3 regions of the Pseudomonas sp. SYWMCR5 genome follow, and region 2 is predicted to be linked to each of the others. Evidence: predicted binding sites of a transcription regulator. Region 2 holds the regulator's gene; each other region holds the start of a gene.

Region 1 (5,510 bases), on a different contig from region 2:
TCAATGTTTCACGGACCACCTGCTTGGCGAGGCACGCACACTTGCCGCACTGGCTGGCGACGTTGGTGGCGGCACGGACTTCCTTGTAGCTGCAGCATCCTTCGTAGATCGCATCACGGATCTGTCCATCGGTTACGCCGACGCAGAGACATACATACATAAGGTCAGACCATCGCTGGTTGAGTCGATGGGGTGGAGCTTAATGGTAATGAGAATGCTTGTCAAAGCACTTGAAGAAAGCTTCATCTTCCCGCGACCGGTGGTTCGATTCGGCCTGTCACGATAAGCCGTGTATGATGGTCGGCCTTTGTTGGATGCCGGGCGTGCCAGCCTCGCCCGGGCAACGGTTTTTCACCATCATCAGGAGATAACGAATGAGCGTGCTCGTTGGTAAACAAGCCCCGGACTTCACCGTTCCAGCCGTGCTGGGCAACGGCGAGATCGTCGACAGCTTCAACCTGGCTTCGGCCATCAAGGGCAAGTACGGCCTGGTGTTCTTCTACCCACTGGACTTCACCTTCGTCTGCCCGTCCGAGCTGATCGCCCTGGACAACCGCATTCCTGACTTCGAAGCCCGTGGCGTGGAAGTGATCGGCGTGTCGATCGACTCGCACTTCACCCACAACGCCTGGCGTAACACCCCGGTCAACAACGGCGGTATCGGTCAGGTCAAGTACACCCTGGCGGCCGACATCACCCACGAAATCTGCAAGGCCTACGACGTCGAGTCCGAAGGCGGCGTAGCCTTCCGTGGTGCCTTCCTGATCGACAAGAACGGCGTTGTTCGTTCGCAGATCGTCAACGACCTGCCACTGGGCCGTAACATGGACGAGCTGCTGCGTCTGGTTGACGCCCTGCAATTCCACGAAGAGCACGGCGAAGTCTGCCCGGCCAACTGGAAGAAAGGCGACAAGGGTATGAACGCTTCGCCGGAAGGTGTTGCGGCCTACCTGAGCGAGAACGCTGGCAAGCTGTAATCGCCACGCGTAAAAAAACCGGCCCATGTGGCCGGTTTTTTTGTGTCTGGCATCCTGGAGCGCTGCGCGCCCCAGGATTTCGACTCAGTCGTTGAAGTCGCGCCAGCCGCCCATCTCTTTCCAGCGGTTGACGATCCCGCAGAACAGCTCGGCGGTCTTCTCGGTGTCGTAACGTGCCGAATGCGCCTCGCGCCCATCGAAGTCGATATCGGCACTCTGGCAGGCCCGCGCCAGTACGGTCTGACCATAGGCCAGCCCCGCCAGCGTCGCGGTGTCGAAGCTGGAGAACGGGTGGAAGGGGTTGCGCTTGAGATCGTTGCGCGCCACCGCGGCGTTGAGGAAGCCCAAGTCGAAGCTGCTGTTATGGCCGACCAGGATCGCCCGCTTGCAGCCATTGGCCTTGAGCGCTTTGCGCACGCCGCGGAAGATATCGGTGAGCGCGCTTTCTTCGCTCACGGCCATGCGCAGCGGGTGGTCCAGCTTGATGCCGGTGAATTCCAGCGCCGCCGCTTCGATATTCGCGCCTTCGAAAGGCTCGACACGGTAGAAGTAGGTGTGTTCCGGGAACAGGAAGCCCTTCTCGTCCATGCCGATGGTGACGGCGGCGATTTCCAGCAGCGCGTCGGTGGCGCTGTTGAAGCCGCCGGTCTCGACGTCCACGACCACCGGCAGGTAGCCACGGAAGCGCTCGGCCATCGGGTGGCGCGAGCTGCTGCCTACCTGACCGTCCTGGTCGTCATCGTAAAGGTCTTCGCTCACGCGTTGTCCTCCAACAGGCGCCAGCGCAGCGTTTCGCCAGCGCGCAGCGGAACCACGGTGGTGTCGCCGAACGGCAGGCTCGCCGGGGCGGTCCAGTCCTCGCGCACCAGGGTGATGGTGTCGGTGTTTGCCGGCAGGCCGTAGAACGCCGGGCCATGCAGGCTGGCGAAACCTTCCAGCTTGTCCAGGGCGTTACGCTGTTCGAAGGCTTCGGCGTACAGCTCGATCGCCGCGTAGGCGGTGTAGCAGCCTGCGCAGCCGCAGGCAGCTTCCTTGGCGTGCTTGGCGTGTGGCGCCGAGTCGGTGCCGAGGAAGAACTTCGGATTGCCACTGGTGGCCGCGTCCAGCAATGCCAGCTGGTGGGTGTTGCGCTTGAGGATCGGCAGGCAATAGAAGTGTGGGCGAATACCGCCGACCAGCATGTGGTTGCGGTTGTACAGCAGGTGCTGGGCGGTGATGGTTGCACCGACGTGGGCTGGCGCCTCGGTGACGAACTGCGCGGCATCGCTGGTGGTGATGTGCTCGAACACCACCTTGAGTGTCGGGAAGCGTTCGACCAGGCGACGCATGTGCTCGTCGATGAAACGCTTTTCGCGGTCGAACACGTCGATCTCCGAGCGCGTCACTTCACCGTGGACCAGCAGCGGCAGGCCAGTCTCGGCCAGTGCCTCGATCGCCGGGAAAATGTTGTCGATGCTGGTCACGCCCGAGTCGGAGTTGGTCGTGGCACCGGCCGGATAAAGCTTGGCGGCATAGACGATGCCGCTGGCCTTGGCTGCGCGGATGTCCTCGGGGCTGGTACGGTCGGTCAGGTACAGCACCATCAGCGGCTCGAAGCGACTGCCGGCCGGACGGGCGGCGAGGATGCGCTGGCGGTAGGCGTCGGCTTCAGTGGCGTTGCGTACCGGTGGAACCAGGTTGGGCATGATGATGGCGCGGGCGAAGGTGCGCGCCACGTCGCCGACGGTATGTTGCAGCACAGCACCATCGCGCAGATGGATGTGCCAGTCGTCGGGACGCAGGAGGGTCAGGCGATCGGACATTGGGGTTTCCAGGCGGTTCGAACTCAGGCGTCAATGCTACCGGAAAACCCAGTGGGCAGCACGGCTATCAAGTTTTCCGACGAGCGTCCGATAGCCTGCAGGTAAGCCGTCAGAATCTGTGGAGCCGCCCGTGCGCCAGCGTTACCTACTCCTGTTCAGCCTGTGTGCCAGCCTGCCGGCTGGGGCACTCACCTTCCAGACCCGCATGGAGAACATCGCCTGGAAGGTCGAGGGCGATCAGTTCGAGTGTCGGCTGATCCAGCCGATCGACGGCTTCGGCAGCGGTGAGTTCGTGCGTCGTGCAGGCGAGCAGCCAGTCTTCCAGCTGCGCTCGGACAGCAATGCGTTGGGCGCAGGTTCCGCAACGCTGCTGGCCGCCGCTGCCCCATGGCAGCCCGGGCGTGGCGACATCAACCTGGGTGCGGTGCGCATGAGCCGCAATGGCGTGCTGTTCAGCTCTTCGCAGGGCCAGGCCAGCCGGCTGATCAATGGTCTGCTGGACGGTCGCAGTACGGTGGTGCGCAACTATGCCGGCGAGGGCGGGCGGCCGATGGAGGTGCATGTACTGCCGGTGAGTTTCGCCAAGGCCTATAGCGATTACCAAGTGTGTGCCGCGAAACTGCTGCCGATGAACTATGACCAGATTCGCCAGACCCAGGTGCCGTTCCCCGGCACCGGTTTCGATCTGGACAGTGCGGCCCGTGCGCGTCTGGACGTGATCCTCGACTACCTGAAGGCCGATCCTACGGTCAATCACATCGAACTCGACGGCCATTCCGACAACAGCGGTAATCGCCTGACCAACCGCGATGCCTCGCGGCGTCGTGCGTTGGCGGTGGCTGAGTACCTCAAGGCCCATGGCGTGCCGGACGAGCAGATCACCGTGCGCTTCCACGGTGAGCGCTATCCCTTGGCCAAGAACAACACGGCTGCCAACCGGGCGCGCAACCGTCGGGTGAACATCCAGCTCGACCGCGTCACGCCGGTCGAGAAGCCCGTGGAGAAACCTCACGACGCGGCGCCCACCGCCCCGGCCCAGCCTGCAGCACACGCGCCTGCGGCGCCGGTGCCGACGACTCAGGCTCCGCCCCCGGCATTGCCAGCGGGCGCGAAGAAAGCCTGAGTGCGGCGACGGGTCGCGCTCACGACATTTCCTGTCGCTTTGTCATCACAAGCTGTCGCCCCACTGTAAATTCTTCACCGAGGTCGGTAGAATCGGCGGCTTTCCGTACAACCCCGTGGAGTGATGGCATGGCGGACGTAAAAAAGGTCGTATTGGCGTATTCCGGCGGCCTTGATACTTCGGTGATTCTCAAGTGGCTGCAAGACACCTACAACTGCGAAGTGGTGACCTTCACCGCTGACCTGGGCCAGGGCGAAGAGGTCGAGCCGGCCCGTGCCAAGGCGCAGGCAATGGGCGTCAAGGAAATCTACATCGACGATCTGCGCGAAGAGTTCGTGCGAGACTTCGTCTTCCCGATGTTCCGCGCCAACACCGTGTATGAAGGTGAGTACCTGCTGGGTACTTCCATCGCTCGTCCGCTGATCGCCAAGCGCCTGATCGAAATCGCCAACGAAACCGGCGCCGATGCCATTTCCCATGGTGCCACCGGCAAAGGTAACGACCAGGTCCGCTTCGAGCTCGGCGCCTACGCGCTCAAGCCAGGGGTCAAGGTCATCGCACCATGGCGCGAGTGGGACCTGCTGTCCCGCGAGAAGCTGATGGACTACGCCGAGAAGCACGGTATCCCGATCGAGCGCCACGGCAAGAAGAAGTCGCCCTACTCGATGGACGCCAACCTGCTGCACATCTCCTATGAAGGTGGTGTCCTGGAAGATACCTGGACCGAACACGAGGAAGACATGTGGCGTTGGAGCGTCTCTCCGGAGAACGCGCCTGACCAGGCCACCTACATCGAGCTGACCTATCGCAACGGTGACATCGTCGCCATCGACGGCGTCGAGAAGACCCCAGCTACCGTGCTGGCAGATCTCAACCGCATCGGTGGTGCCAACGGCATCGGTCGCCTGGACATCGTCGAGAACCGCTACGTCGGCATGAAGTCGCGCGGCTGCTACGAGACGCCTGGCGGCACCATCATGTTGCGTGCCCACCGCGCCATCGAGTCGATCACTCTGGACCGCGAAGTCGCTCACCTGAAGGATGAGCTGATGCCCAAGTACGCCAGTCTGATCTACACCGGCTACTGGTGGAGCCCTGAGCGTCTGATGCTGCAGCAGATGATCGACGCTTCGCAGACCAATGTGAACGGTGTCGTACGCCTGAAGCTGTACAAGGGCAATGTTACCGTGGTGGGCCGCAAGTCGGATGACTCGCTGTTCGACGCCAACATCGCGACCTTCGAGGAAGACGGCGGCGCCTACAACCAGGCGGACGCCGCTGGCTTCATCAAGCTCAACGCACTGCGCATGCGCATTGCCGCCAACAAGGGCCGTTCGCTGCTCTGAGTGTCGGTATGTGGTGAGAAACCCGGTCATTGTTGGCCGGGTTTTTTTTGCGTTCCTGTACCTACAGCGCAACCTTTTCTCCTTTCTTGATGGCCCGCACCGACAGCTGAATGCAGGAGTGGGCGCTCAGGTTGTAGAGCGTCCAGCGGCGCTCGCGCTGCGGGGGTTGAATCAACTCGGGCAGGATCTGGGTTTCGATGGCTTGGCGCACATCCTGCCCTGGCAGAGTGATGACCGTGGCTGCTTCGCTGTCGCCACGATC
Region 2 (5,510 bases):
AACGGCTTCGCCCTGCGACTGCTCGGCCGCCTCGGCCTGGGCCTTGACCGCGTCGAGGGAATCGAGCAGTTGTTCGAATTCGGTATCGGTGATGTCCGCCTCGGCAGCCGGTGCCTCGACGACGGCCGCGGCCACGGCAACCGGTGCCACGGCATCGGCGCTGGCCGGTTCGGCCAGGCGCGACAGCGCGGCGAGCAGCTCTGGCGTGGCCGGGGTGATGTCGCTGCGCTCGCGAACCTGGCCAAACATGCTGTTGACCGTATCCAGCGCTTCGAGCACCACATCCATCAGTTCGGCATCGACCCTGCGCTCTCCCTTGCGCAGGATGTCGAAGACGTTCTCGGCAATGTGGCAGCACTCCACCAACTCATTGAGCTGAAGGAAGCCGGCGCCCCCTTTTACAGTGTGAAAACCGCGAAAGATCGCATTGAGCAGGTCCGCATCGTCAGGTCGGCTTTCCAGCTCGACCAGTTGCTCGGACAGTTGCTCGAGGATTTCGCCGGCTTCTACCAGGAAATCCTGAAGGATTTCTTCATCGGCGCCGAAGCTCATTAAACGTGCTCCCTAAAAACCCAGGCTGGACAGCAGATCATCGACATCGTCCTGACCGGACACGACGTCTTCACGCTTATCGGCATGAATCTGCGGACCTTCACCCCGAGTTGGATGTTTTTCTTCATCTTTTTCAGCACGCAATTGATCGTGGTCATGTTCGATACCGGCAAAGCGGTCGACTTGACTGGCCATCAACACGAGCTTGAGCAGATTGCTTTCGACTTCGGTGACCAGTGCGGTCACCCGCTTGATCACCTGCCCGGTCAGGTCCTGATAGTCCTGAGCCAGGAGAATATCGTTGAGGTGGCCGGCCACCTTGCGGTTACCTTCGGCGCTGTGCGTCAGGAAACTGTCGACGCGCTTGACCAGCTCACGAAACTCCGGCGCCGCCACCTCGCGACGCATGAAGCGCTGCCAGTCGACGGACAAGGTCTGGGCCTCGCTCGCCAGGTCGTTGAGCACCGGCGTGCTCTGCTCGACCAGGTCCATGGTGCGATTGGCCGCGTTCTCGGTCAGCCGGACCACGTAGGACAGCCGTTCGGTGGCGTCGGTGATCTGCGACACTTCCTCGGCCTGCGGCATGCGCGGATCGATCTGGAAACTGACGATGGCGCTGTGCAGCTCGCGGGTGAGCTTGCCGACCTCCTGGTAAAGGCCACGGTCACGGGTCTGGTTGAGCTGGTGGATCAGCTGCACCGCCTCGCCGAACTGGCCGCGCTCCAGGCTTTGCACCAGCTGCTCGGCGTGCTTCTTCAGGGTCGACTCGAACTCCCCCAGAGAATCGTTTCTTGATTCCATAGCGCCCCCAGACATGGCTCAGCCGTTGACGCGTTCGAAGATCTTCTCGATCTTTTCTTTGAGTACCTGCGCGGTGAAAGGCTTGACCACGTAGCCGTTGACGCCGGCCTGGGCCGCTTCGATGATCTGGTCGCGCTTGGCCTCGGCGGTCACCATCAGCACCGGCATGCCCTTGAGACGGTCGTGGGCACGTACCTTGCGCAGCAGGTCGATACCGGACATGCCGGGCATGTTCCAGTCGGTCACCAGGAAGTCGTAATGACCGCTTTCGAGCATCGGCAGGGCCGTGGTGCCATCGTCGGCCTCGTCGGTGTTGGTGAAGCCCAGATCACGCAACAGGTTCTTGATGATCCGCCGCATCGTCGAGAAGTCGTCAACGATGAGGATTTTCATATCTTTGTTCAATTAGACCTCCAAGCAGTCTTAAACGCGCTCGTCTGGCAAGCGCGCGCTCAATCAATTCGGCACCACGGAAAACGACTGCATCGAACCCGGGTTCACCGTGCCCGCCATTCACCCAACCGACTGCGCAGACGCGCTGCGCACTGGCTGTGCAACTGGCTGACACGCGACTCGCTGACCCCCAGCACTTCCCCGATTTCCTTGAGGTTCAACTCTTCGTCGTAGTACAGCGCCAGGACCAGGCGCTCGCGCTCCGGCAGGTTGGCGATCGCGTCGGTCAGTGCGGCCTGGAAGCGTTCGTCTTCCAGATCCCGCCACGGCTCGATCTGGCCGCTGGCACCGTCCTCGTGCAGCCCTTCGTGTTCGCCGTCCTGCAGCAGGTCGTCGAAACTGAACAGGCGGCTGCCCAAGGTATCGTTCAGAATCCCGTAATAATCGTCGAGACTCAATTGGAGTTCGGCAGCAACCTCGTGATCTTTAGCGTCACGACCGGTTCTTGCTTCGACGGCGCGAATCGCGTCACTGACCATGCGCGTGTTGCGGTGCACCGAACGCGGCGCCCAATCGCCCTTGCGCACCTCGTCGAGCATGGCGCCACGGATGCGGATGCCGGCATAGGTCTCGAAGCTCGCGCCTTTGCTGGCGTCGTACTTGTTGGCCACTTCCAGCAGGCCGATCATGCCGGCCTGGATCAGGTCCTCGACCTGCACGTTGGCCGGCAGGCGCGCCAACAGGTGGTAGGCGATGCGCTTGACCAGCGGGGCATAGCGCTCGACCAGCTCGTACTGGGCGTCTTTGGACGCCTTGCTGTACATCTTGAATCCGCTCGCGTTCATAGCACCGGCCCCGCACTGGTAGGCTGCACCAGGCGCTCGACGAAGAACTCCAGGTGCCCACGCGGGTTGGCCGGCAGCGGCCAGCTGTCGACCTTCTGCGCAATGGCCTTGAAGGCCAGGGCGCACTTGGAGCGCGGGAAGGCCTCGTACACTGCGCGCTGCTTCTGCACCGCCTTGCGCACGCACTCGTCGTAGGGCACGGCGCCGACGTACTGCAGGGCCACGTCGAGGAAGCGGTCAGTGACCTTGGTCAGCTTGGCGAACAGGTTGCGCCCTTCCTGCGGGCTCTGCGCCATGTTGGCCAGGACGCGGAAGCGATTCATGCCGTAATCGCGGTTGAGCAACTTGATCAGGGCGTAGGCATCGGTGATCGAGGTAGGCTCGTCGCACACCACCAGCAGCACCTCCTGCGCGGCGCGGACAAAACTGACCACCGAGTCACCGATACCCGCAGCGGTGTCGATCACCAATACGTCGAGGTTGTCGCCGATCTCGCTGAACGCCTGGATCAGCCCGGCATGCTGGGCCGGCGCCAGGTGCACCATGCTCTGGGTGCCCGAAGCCGCCGGCACGATGCGTACGCCGCCCGGCCCCTGCAGCAGCACGTCGCGCAGCTCGCAGCGTCCTTCGATGACGTCGGCCAGGGTACGTTTGGGGGTCAGCCCCAGCAGCACGTCGACGTTGGCCAGACCCAGGTCGGCGTCCAGCAGCATGACCCGGCGGCCGAGTTCGGCCAGCGCCAGGGACAGGTTCACTGAAACGTTGGTCTTGCCGACGCCACCTTTGCCACCGGTGACGGCGATCACCTGTACGGGATGCATGCTACCCATGTCTGTTCTTTACCTTGTCTCGCGTGGGACCCGCCCACTTGAAGGGCCGCTGTCGACCCCCTGCGCCGTTCATCTTCAACCCGCGCGCTTATCGGGATTGTGGTAGAGATCAGCGAACATGTCGGCCATGGCCTCTTCGCTGGGCTCTTCCTGCAACTGCACGCTGACCGCACGGCTCACCAACTGGTGCTTGCGCGGCAACTGCAGGTCGTCCGGAATGCGCGGACCATCGGTGAGATAGGCCACGGGCAGTTCGTGACTGATGGCCAGGCTCAGCACTTCGCCGAGGCTGCCCGTTTCATCGAGCTTGGTCAGGATGCAACCGGCCAGGCCACAGCGCTTGTAGCTGTGATAGGCGGCGGTCAGCACCTGCTTCTGGCTGGTGGTGGCCAGTACCAGGTAGTTCTTGGCGGCGATGCCGCGGCTGGCGAGCGACTCGAGCTGCATGCGCAGGGCCGGATCGCTGGCCTGAAGGCCCGCGGTGTCGATCAGCACCACGCGCTTGCGCAGCAGTGGTTCCAGGGCCTGGGCCAGCGACTGGCCCGGATCGACATAGGTCACCGGCACATTGAGGATGCGCCCGAGGGTCTTGAGCTGCTCCTGGGCACCGATGCGATAGCTGTCCATGCTCACCAGCGCCAGGTGCTGCGAGCCGTACTTGAGCACGTAGCGTGCCGCAAGCTTGGCCAGGGTGGTGGTCTTGCCCATGCCGGCCGGGCCGACCATGGCGATGACCCCGCCCTCCTCGATCGGCTCGACCTCAGGCACCTCGATCAGGCGCGCCAGGTGCGCCAGGACCATGCGCCAGGCCTGGCGCGGGTCTTCGATTTCACCGGCCAGGTCGAGCAGTTCACGGGCGATCGGGCCAGACAGGCCCAGGCGCTGCAAGCGACGCCAGAGGTTGGCCTGCTGCGGCTTGCTGCCCTGCAACTGGCCCCAGGCAAGCGAGCCGAGCTGCACTTCGAGCAGCTCGCGCAGGCCCGAAAGCTCCGAACGCATGGCATCGAATACGCGCTTGTCCACCGCCGGAGCTGCCGGGGCCGGCGCAGGCACCGGCGCTTCCACATGCGGCTCGACCAGTGGCTCGGACGCGGTCAGCGACAGGCCGGCAAACAGTTGCCGGTTGCCGAGCTCGGCGTCACCACGCCCGTCCAGCTCGGCCTGGGCGGTGGCGATGCGCGAATGGGTCTTGCGCAGCTCGTCCTCGAGCTCGACATTCGGCACGCGTGGGGCCAGGGCGGACAGCTTGTAGTCCAGCGCGGCCGTCAGTTCGACACCGCCGGCGATACGCCGGTTGCCGATGATCGCGGCATCGGCGCCAAGCTCATCACGGACCAGTTTCATGGCCTGACGCATATCGGCGGCGAAAAAACGCTTAACTTGCATAACCCACTACCTCAGCCATTAGGGCCCACGGTGGCAACGATGGTGACTTGCTTGTTGTCCGGTATTTCCTGGTACGCCAGCACATGCAGGTTGGGCACGGCCAGACGACCGAATCTCGACAGCATGGCACGGATCGGGCCGGCGACCAGGAGAATGGCCGGCTGGCCTTGCATCTCCTGGCGCTGCGCCGCCTCGATCAGCGAACGCTGCAACTTCTCGGCCATGCTCGGTTCAAGAAGAACACCGTCTTCCTGACCCTGCCCGGCCCTTTGCAAACTATTGAGCAAGATCTGTTCCAACCTTGGTTCAAGGGTGATCACAGGCAGCTCGGACTCAACGCCGACAATGCTTTGCACGATGGCGCGGGACAAGCCGACCCGCACCGAAGCCACCAACGCGGCGGTATCTTGACTCTTGGCGGCATTGTTGGCGATGGCCTCGGCAATGCTGCGGATGTCACGCACGGGCACCTGCTCGGCAAGCAGGGCCTGCAGGACCTTGAGCAACCCCGACAAGGAAATGACACCCGGCACCAATTCCTCGGCAAGTTTCGGCGATGCCTTGGACAGCACCTGCAGCAACTGCTGAACCTCTTCATGGCCGATCAGCTCGTGGCAGTGCTTCTGCAGAATCTGGTTGAGGTGAGTGGCGACCACGGTGCTGGCATCGACCACCGTGTACCCCAAGGACTGCGCCTGGGCGC
Region 3 (5,510 bases), 570 kb from region 2:
GACGGCGCAGTTTGTCGGCCATTACCTGGCTCGGCGCCAGTACCCGGTCGAAATTGCCGTAGAGCTTGCTGACATAGGCTTCGACATTGGGGGTGAACCAGTTGCCCATGCGGTTGCTGACCAGCAATGGCAGGTCGGAGTGATAGAAGCCGATCACCGGCACGTCCAGCTTGCGTCCTGCCTCAAGGGCGGCCCAGGCGGTGAGGTAGGGATCGCCAACCTCGATCAGGTCAGGCTTGAGATCGCGCAGCACGTTGCACCAGGGCGTCAGGCGTACCGGAAAACGGTAGCCCTTGCCGAACGGCAAGGGCGGGGCTGGCACCTGGTAGATGCCATTGGCATCACGGGCGCTGGGGCCGGGGATCAGAAGACTGTGGCGTACGCCGGGCATGGCGTCGAGGCGATGGTGTTTGGCATCAAGATAGGTCCGTACACCGCCGCTAGCCGGGGCGTAGAACATGGTGATGTCAGCGATGTGCACGATCAGCATCCCTCCGGGATCGTCTTCGGGTCTGTCATCCGGCGGTAACAGACCGACGGTGACGCGCCTAAAGGTTGACCTTTATGAAGGATAGTTTGTTCGATCGGGATTGGGCGGCGGGACGTCCCGCTGCGGGGGCGGGCAGTTCGGGACGAACCACCGCTCCCGCAGGGCTGCATTCAGATACGGAAACTGCCCACCAGTTGCTTGAGGCGCGCGGCCTGCTGTTCCAGGTCGGAGCAGGCGCGCAGGGTGGCCTGCAGGTTTTCCACGCCTTCCTGGTTAAGGGTGTTTATTTCGTTGATGTCCATGTTGATCGATTCCACCACCGAGGTCTGTTCCTCGGTGGCGGTGGCCACCGACTGGTTCATGCCGTCGATCTCGCCAATGCGCTGGGTCACACTGCCCAGGCGCTCGCCGGCCTGGTTGGCGATCTGTACGCCGTCCTGGCTGTGGCGTTGACTCTGGTCCATGGTCTCGACCGAGGTGCGGGCGCCGACCTGCAACTCCTCGATCATCCCCTGGACCTGCTGCGCCGATTCCTGGGTACGGTGGGCGAGGTTGCGCACCTCGTCGGCCACCACCGCGAAGCCGCGGCCCGCCTCACCGGCACGGGCGGCCTCGATGGCCGCGTTCAGCGCCAGCAGGTTGGTCTGCTGGGAGATGCTGGTGATGACCTCGAGGATCTGGCCGATGTTGACGGTCTTGTCGTTGAGGGCCTCGATATGCGCGCTGGAACTGACGATCAGTGCCGACAGGCGGTTCATCGCCTGGATATTGTGCTCGACCACTTGCTGCCCCTCTTCGGCGAGCAATCGCGCGGAGCTGGCATGTTGCGAGGCTTGTGCGGCATTGCCGGCGATTTCCTGGGCCGCGGCGCCCAGCTCGTTGATGGCCGCCGCGACGCTGTTGGTGCGGTTGGCCTGCTCGTCGGAGTTGAGCATCGAGGAGTTGGAGGCGCTGACCACCCGCAGCGCCACTTCGTTGACCTGCTCGGTGGCCGAGGAGACTTCGCGAATCGAGCTGTGCACCCGTTCGACGAAGCGGTTGAATGCGCTGCCGAGCACACCGAACTCGTCATGGTTGTGGATGTTCAGGCGCTTGGTCAGGTCGCCTTCGCCTTCGGCGATGTCTTCCATGGCGCGGGTCATGGTGTGCAGCGGTTGCATCAGTATGCGGATCAGCAGGCCGAGCAGGGCGATGATGATCACCACCGCCACCAGCGTGGCAATCACCGCCGAGTTGCGGAAGGTGCTGAGCATGCTGAAGGCCTTGTCCTTGTCCACCGACAGGCCGATGTACCAGTTGGCCGAAGGCAGGCCCTTGATGGGGGTGAAGGTGAGCAGGCGCGCCTTGCCGTCGACCTGCACTTCGGTCAGCTCGCGAGACAGTTTCGGGGTGTTCTGCGGGAAGGCCTCCGACAGCGATTTCATCACCAGGGCATTGTCCGGGTGCACCAGGATCTTGCCCTGGTCGTTGACCAGGAACGCGTAACCCATGCCGCCGAAGTTCAGCGAGTCGATGATCTGTACCAGGCCGTCCAGCGCCAGGTCGCCGCCGACCACGCCGACATCGCTGGAGACCTTGTCGAGGATGCCGATGACCATCTTGTTGGTGGTCATGTCGATGTAGGGTTCGGTGAGAAGGGGACCGCTGGCGGCCATCCCGTCCTTGTACCAGGGGCGTACGCGCGGGTCGTAGCCGTCGGGCATCTTGCTGTCGGGGCGCACGCTGAAGCCGCCGTCGACCTTGCCCAGGTAGACCGTGAGGAAGCTGGAGATCAGCGCCTGTTGGCCCATCAGGGTTTCGGCATCGGCCGGATGCTGGGCGATATTCTGCGCAAGGTTTTCCACCAGCCGGATCCGCCCTTCGAACAGGTTGCGGATCGTGGTGGAAGTGGACTGGCCCATTTCTGCCAGGTAACTCTCCAGATTGGCGCGAATGGCATTACGCTGGAGATAGTCGTTGTACAAGGTGAACAGCGCGAAGGCCAGTATCACGATCAGAGAGGCCGCCAAGAGAATCTTGTGGCTGAAACGAAGGCTTTTGTTCATGACGTCGTCGGGTCCGCTAAGGTTTTATCGGGTCGCTCGCACGAAGCACAGCAGAAAACAGTGCAACAATCCGGTTGGAGCCTTGGTCGGTTGTTTCCTGTATTTCGGGGCAATATCGCCTCTGCATATCGGCCGCTTTTAGGCAAAGCTTGAGAAGAGGATGAAATAAGATGTCGGATTCTTCGCAAATCGTTGTAGGTGCCGGTCTAGACGGCTTGCCGGTCGGTCAAGCCATGCGCTTGGCCAACCGCCATGGACTGGTCGCCGGAGCGACCGGCACCGGCAAGACCGTGACCCTGCAGCGTCTGGCCGAGGTGTTCAGCGACGCGGGGGTGGCGGTGTTCGCCGCAGACGTGAAAGGAGACCTGTGTGGCCTGGGGGCGGCGGGTTCGCCCCAGGGCAAGGTGGCAGAACGCATTGCCGGGATGCCGTGGCTCGCCCACCAGCCCAAGGCCTATCCGGTGAGCCTGTGGGATATCGCCGGGCAGAGTGGTCATCCGTTGCGCACTACCCTCAGCGAAATGGGCCCGCTGCTGCTGGGCAACCTGCTTGAACTGACCGACAGCCAGCAGGCGGCGCTCTATGCGGCGTTCAAGGTTGCCGACCGCGAGGGCCTGTTGCTGCTCGACCTGAAAGACCTCAAGGCGTTGCTTGGGCATCTGAAGGACAACCCGCAGTTGCTGGGCGAGGACAGCGCACTGATGACCACCGGTTCGACCCAGGCCTTGCAGCGACGCCTGGCAACGCTGGAGCAGCAGGGGGCCGATGCGTTGTTCGGTGAGCCGGCGCTGCAACTGGAAGATCTGCTGCGGGTCGATGGCGATGGTCGCGGGCGTATCCACCTGCTTGACGCCAGCCGCCTGGTGCATGAGGCGCCGAAGGTCTATGCGACCTTCCTCCTGTGGCTGCTGGCCGAGCTGTTCGAGCAACTGCCGGAGCGCGGCGACGCCGACAAGCCGGTGCTGGCGCTGTTTTTCGACGAAGCGCACCTGCTGTTCAACGGCACTCCCAAAGCCCTGCAGGATCGTCTGGAGCAGGTGGTGAGGCTTATCCGTTCGAAGGGGGTGGGGGTGTACTTCGTTACCCAGTCCCCGGGCGACCTGCCCGATGCCGTACTGGCGCAGCTGGGCTTGCGCATCCAGCACGGGCTGCGGGCCTTCACCGCCAAGGAGCAGAAGTCGCTCAGGGCCGTGGCTGACGGCTTTCGTCCCAATCCTGCGTTCGACACCCTGGCGGTGCTCACCGAGTTGGGGATCGGCGAGGCGTTGGTGGGCACCTTGCAGGACAAGGGGACGCCAGAGATCGTCCAGCGCGTGCTGGTGGCACCGCCGCAATCGCGGATCGGCCCGCTGACCACGGCGGAGCGCAGTGCACTGATCTCGGCATCGCCCCTGGCGGGGCGCTATGACAAACCCATCGACCGTGAGTCTGCCTACGAGCTGCTGACCCGGCGCAAGGGCGAGCCGGTGGAGCCGGTGCCTCAGCCCAAGGTTGAGACGGACAGTCTGGCTGACAAGGCGGGAGAGTTCTTGCAGAGCGCGGCAGGGCAGGCGATCAAGTCGGCGGTACGCCAGGCCGCCAACCAGCTGGGCAGGCAACTGGTGCGGGGCTTGATGGGGTCGTTGCTGGGGGGCAAGAAGCGCTGAGTTTTCCCAAGGCATGAAAAAGGCGCCGTCGCGGGCGCCTTCTTCAATGCTGCAGGTGTCAGCCGATTGCTTTGGAGGCAAGCCAGAACAGGCCGGCCGCCAAGCCCATCGAGGCTGGCAGGGTCAGCACCCAGGCCAGCAGGATGGTCTTCACCGTGCCGCCTTGCAGGCCGCTCTTGTTGGCGACCATGGTACCGGCAACACCCGACGACAGTACGTGGGTGGTCGAGACCGGCAGGCTGAACACGTTGGCCATGCCGATCGCGCAAGCCGCGGTGATCTGTGCCGACATGCCCTGGGCGTAGGTCATGCCTTGCTTGCCGATCTTCTCGCCGACAGTCAGTACCACACGCTTCCAACCGACCATCGTGCCCAGGCCCAAGGCCAGGGCGACGGCGACGATCACCCAGAACGGGGCGTATTCGGTGGTTGCAGTCAGGTCCTTGCGCAGTTTTTCCAGGTCGGCCTTCTCGCGGCCATCCAGCCCTGGCAGCTTCCCGACCTTCTTCGCGGTGTCGTCCAGGCACAGCAGGTAACGACGTACCTCCACACGCTGTTCGGCGCTCAGGTCGCGGTAGTCGGTCACGCCCTGGAGCGAGGTCTGCAGCGCGGCAATGGTCGGCTCGGTCTGTTGCGGGTTGCAGCTGAACTGCTCCGGCAGGTCGGTCGACTTGGCCTTGCCCAGCGCCAGGAACTCGCCAAGCGTGGCGGCATTGCGCTGGTAGAACTGGCTCATGTGCAGGGTGGCGTCGCGGGTACGCTCGATCTGGTAGGTGGTGCTGTTCAGGTCGAGCACGAACTTGGCCGGGACGATACCGATCAGCACCAGCATGATCAGGCCGATGCCTTTCTGGCCGTCGTTGGAGCCGTGCACGAAGCTCACGCCCATGGCCGAGATCACCAGCACCAGGCGGTTCCAGAAGGGCGGATGCTTCTTGTCGTCGAGCTTGCGGCGCTGGTCGGGGGTCTTGTGCATCTTCGACAGCGGGCGCCACCATTTCAGGCCAATCAGCACCAGTGCGGCGACGGCGAAGCCGGCCATCGGCGAGACCACCAGCGACATGGCGATGTCGATCGCTTTCTGCCAGTTCACGCCGTCACCCAGCGGGATGTCGCTGAGCAGCGCGTTGGCCAGGCCAACCCCGAGAATCGAGCCGATCAGGGTGTGCGAGCTGGACGCCGGGATACCGAAGTACCAGGTGCCCAAGTTCCAGGTAATGGCGGCGGCGAGCAGGGAGAAGACCATGGCCAGGCCGTGCCCGGTGTTCACGTTGATCAGCAGCTCGACCGGCAGCAGGTGCACGATGGCATAGGCCACCCCGACACCGC

What was found. Region 2 encodes FliA, which starts transcription of late flagellar genes. Its sites were predicted from a motif close to CTAAAGTTTNNNNNNNNNNNGCCGNTAA; they were not measured.
Region 1: the regulator FliA is predicted to act here: its motif matches at 2,846-2,873, upstream of AC2CGW_RS14295 (flagellar protein MotY).
Region 3: the regulator FliA is predicted to act here: its motif matches at 2,661-2,688, upstream of AC2CGW_RS03955 (methyl-accepting chemotaxis protein).

Annotation. Positions count from the first base shown of each region.
Region 1 covers NZ_JBXUNH010000004.1:360,967-366,476, forward strand. Annotated here, with positions in the region: gene AC2CGW_RS14275 (bacterioferritin-associated ferredoxin) at 1-160, opposite strand, end outside; gene AC2CGW_RS14280 (peroxiredoxin) at 375-977, shown strand; gene rnt (ribonuclease T) at 1,062-1,736, opposite strand; gene pyrC (dihydroorotase) at 1,733-2,779, opposite strand; gene AC2CGW_RS14295 (flagellar protein MotY) at 2,910-3,902, shown strand; gene AC2CGW_RS14300 (argininosuccinate synthase) at 4,031-5,248, shown strand; gene AC2CGW_RS14305 (hypothetical protein) at 5,310-5,510, opposite strand, start outside.
Region 2 covers NZ_JBXUNH010000001.1:259,971-265,480, forward strand. Annotated here, with positions in the region: gene AC2CGW_RS01125 (chemotaxis protein CheA) at 1-552, opposite strand, end outside; gene AC2CGW_RS01130 (protein phosphatase CheZ) at 565-1,353, opposite strand; gene AC2CGW_RS01135 (chemotaxis response regulator CheY) at 1,372-1,746, opposite strand; gene fliA (RNA polymerase sigma factor FliA) at 1,851-2,591, opposite strand; gene fleN (flagellar synthesis regulator FleN) at 2,588-3,421, opposite strand; gene flhF (flagellar biosynthesis GTPase FlhF) at 3,497-4,807, opposite strand; gene flhA (flagellar biosynthesis protein FlhA) at 4,819-5,510, opposite strand, start outside.
Region 3 covers NZ_JBXUNH010000001.1:834,667-840,176, reverse strand. Annotated here, with positions in the region: gene gpgS (N-acetylglucosaminyl phosphatidylglycerol synthase) at 1-490, opposite strand, end outside; gene AC2CGW_RS03955 (methyl-accepting chemotaxis protein) at 661-2,535, opposite strand; gene AC2CGW_RS03950 (helicase HerA-like domain-containing protein) at 2,706-4,181, shown strand; gene AC2CGW_RS03945 (inorganic phosphate transporter) at 4,240-5,510, opposite strand, start outside.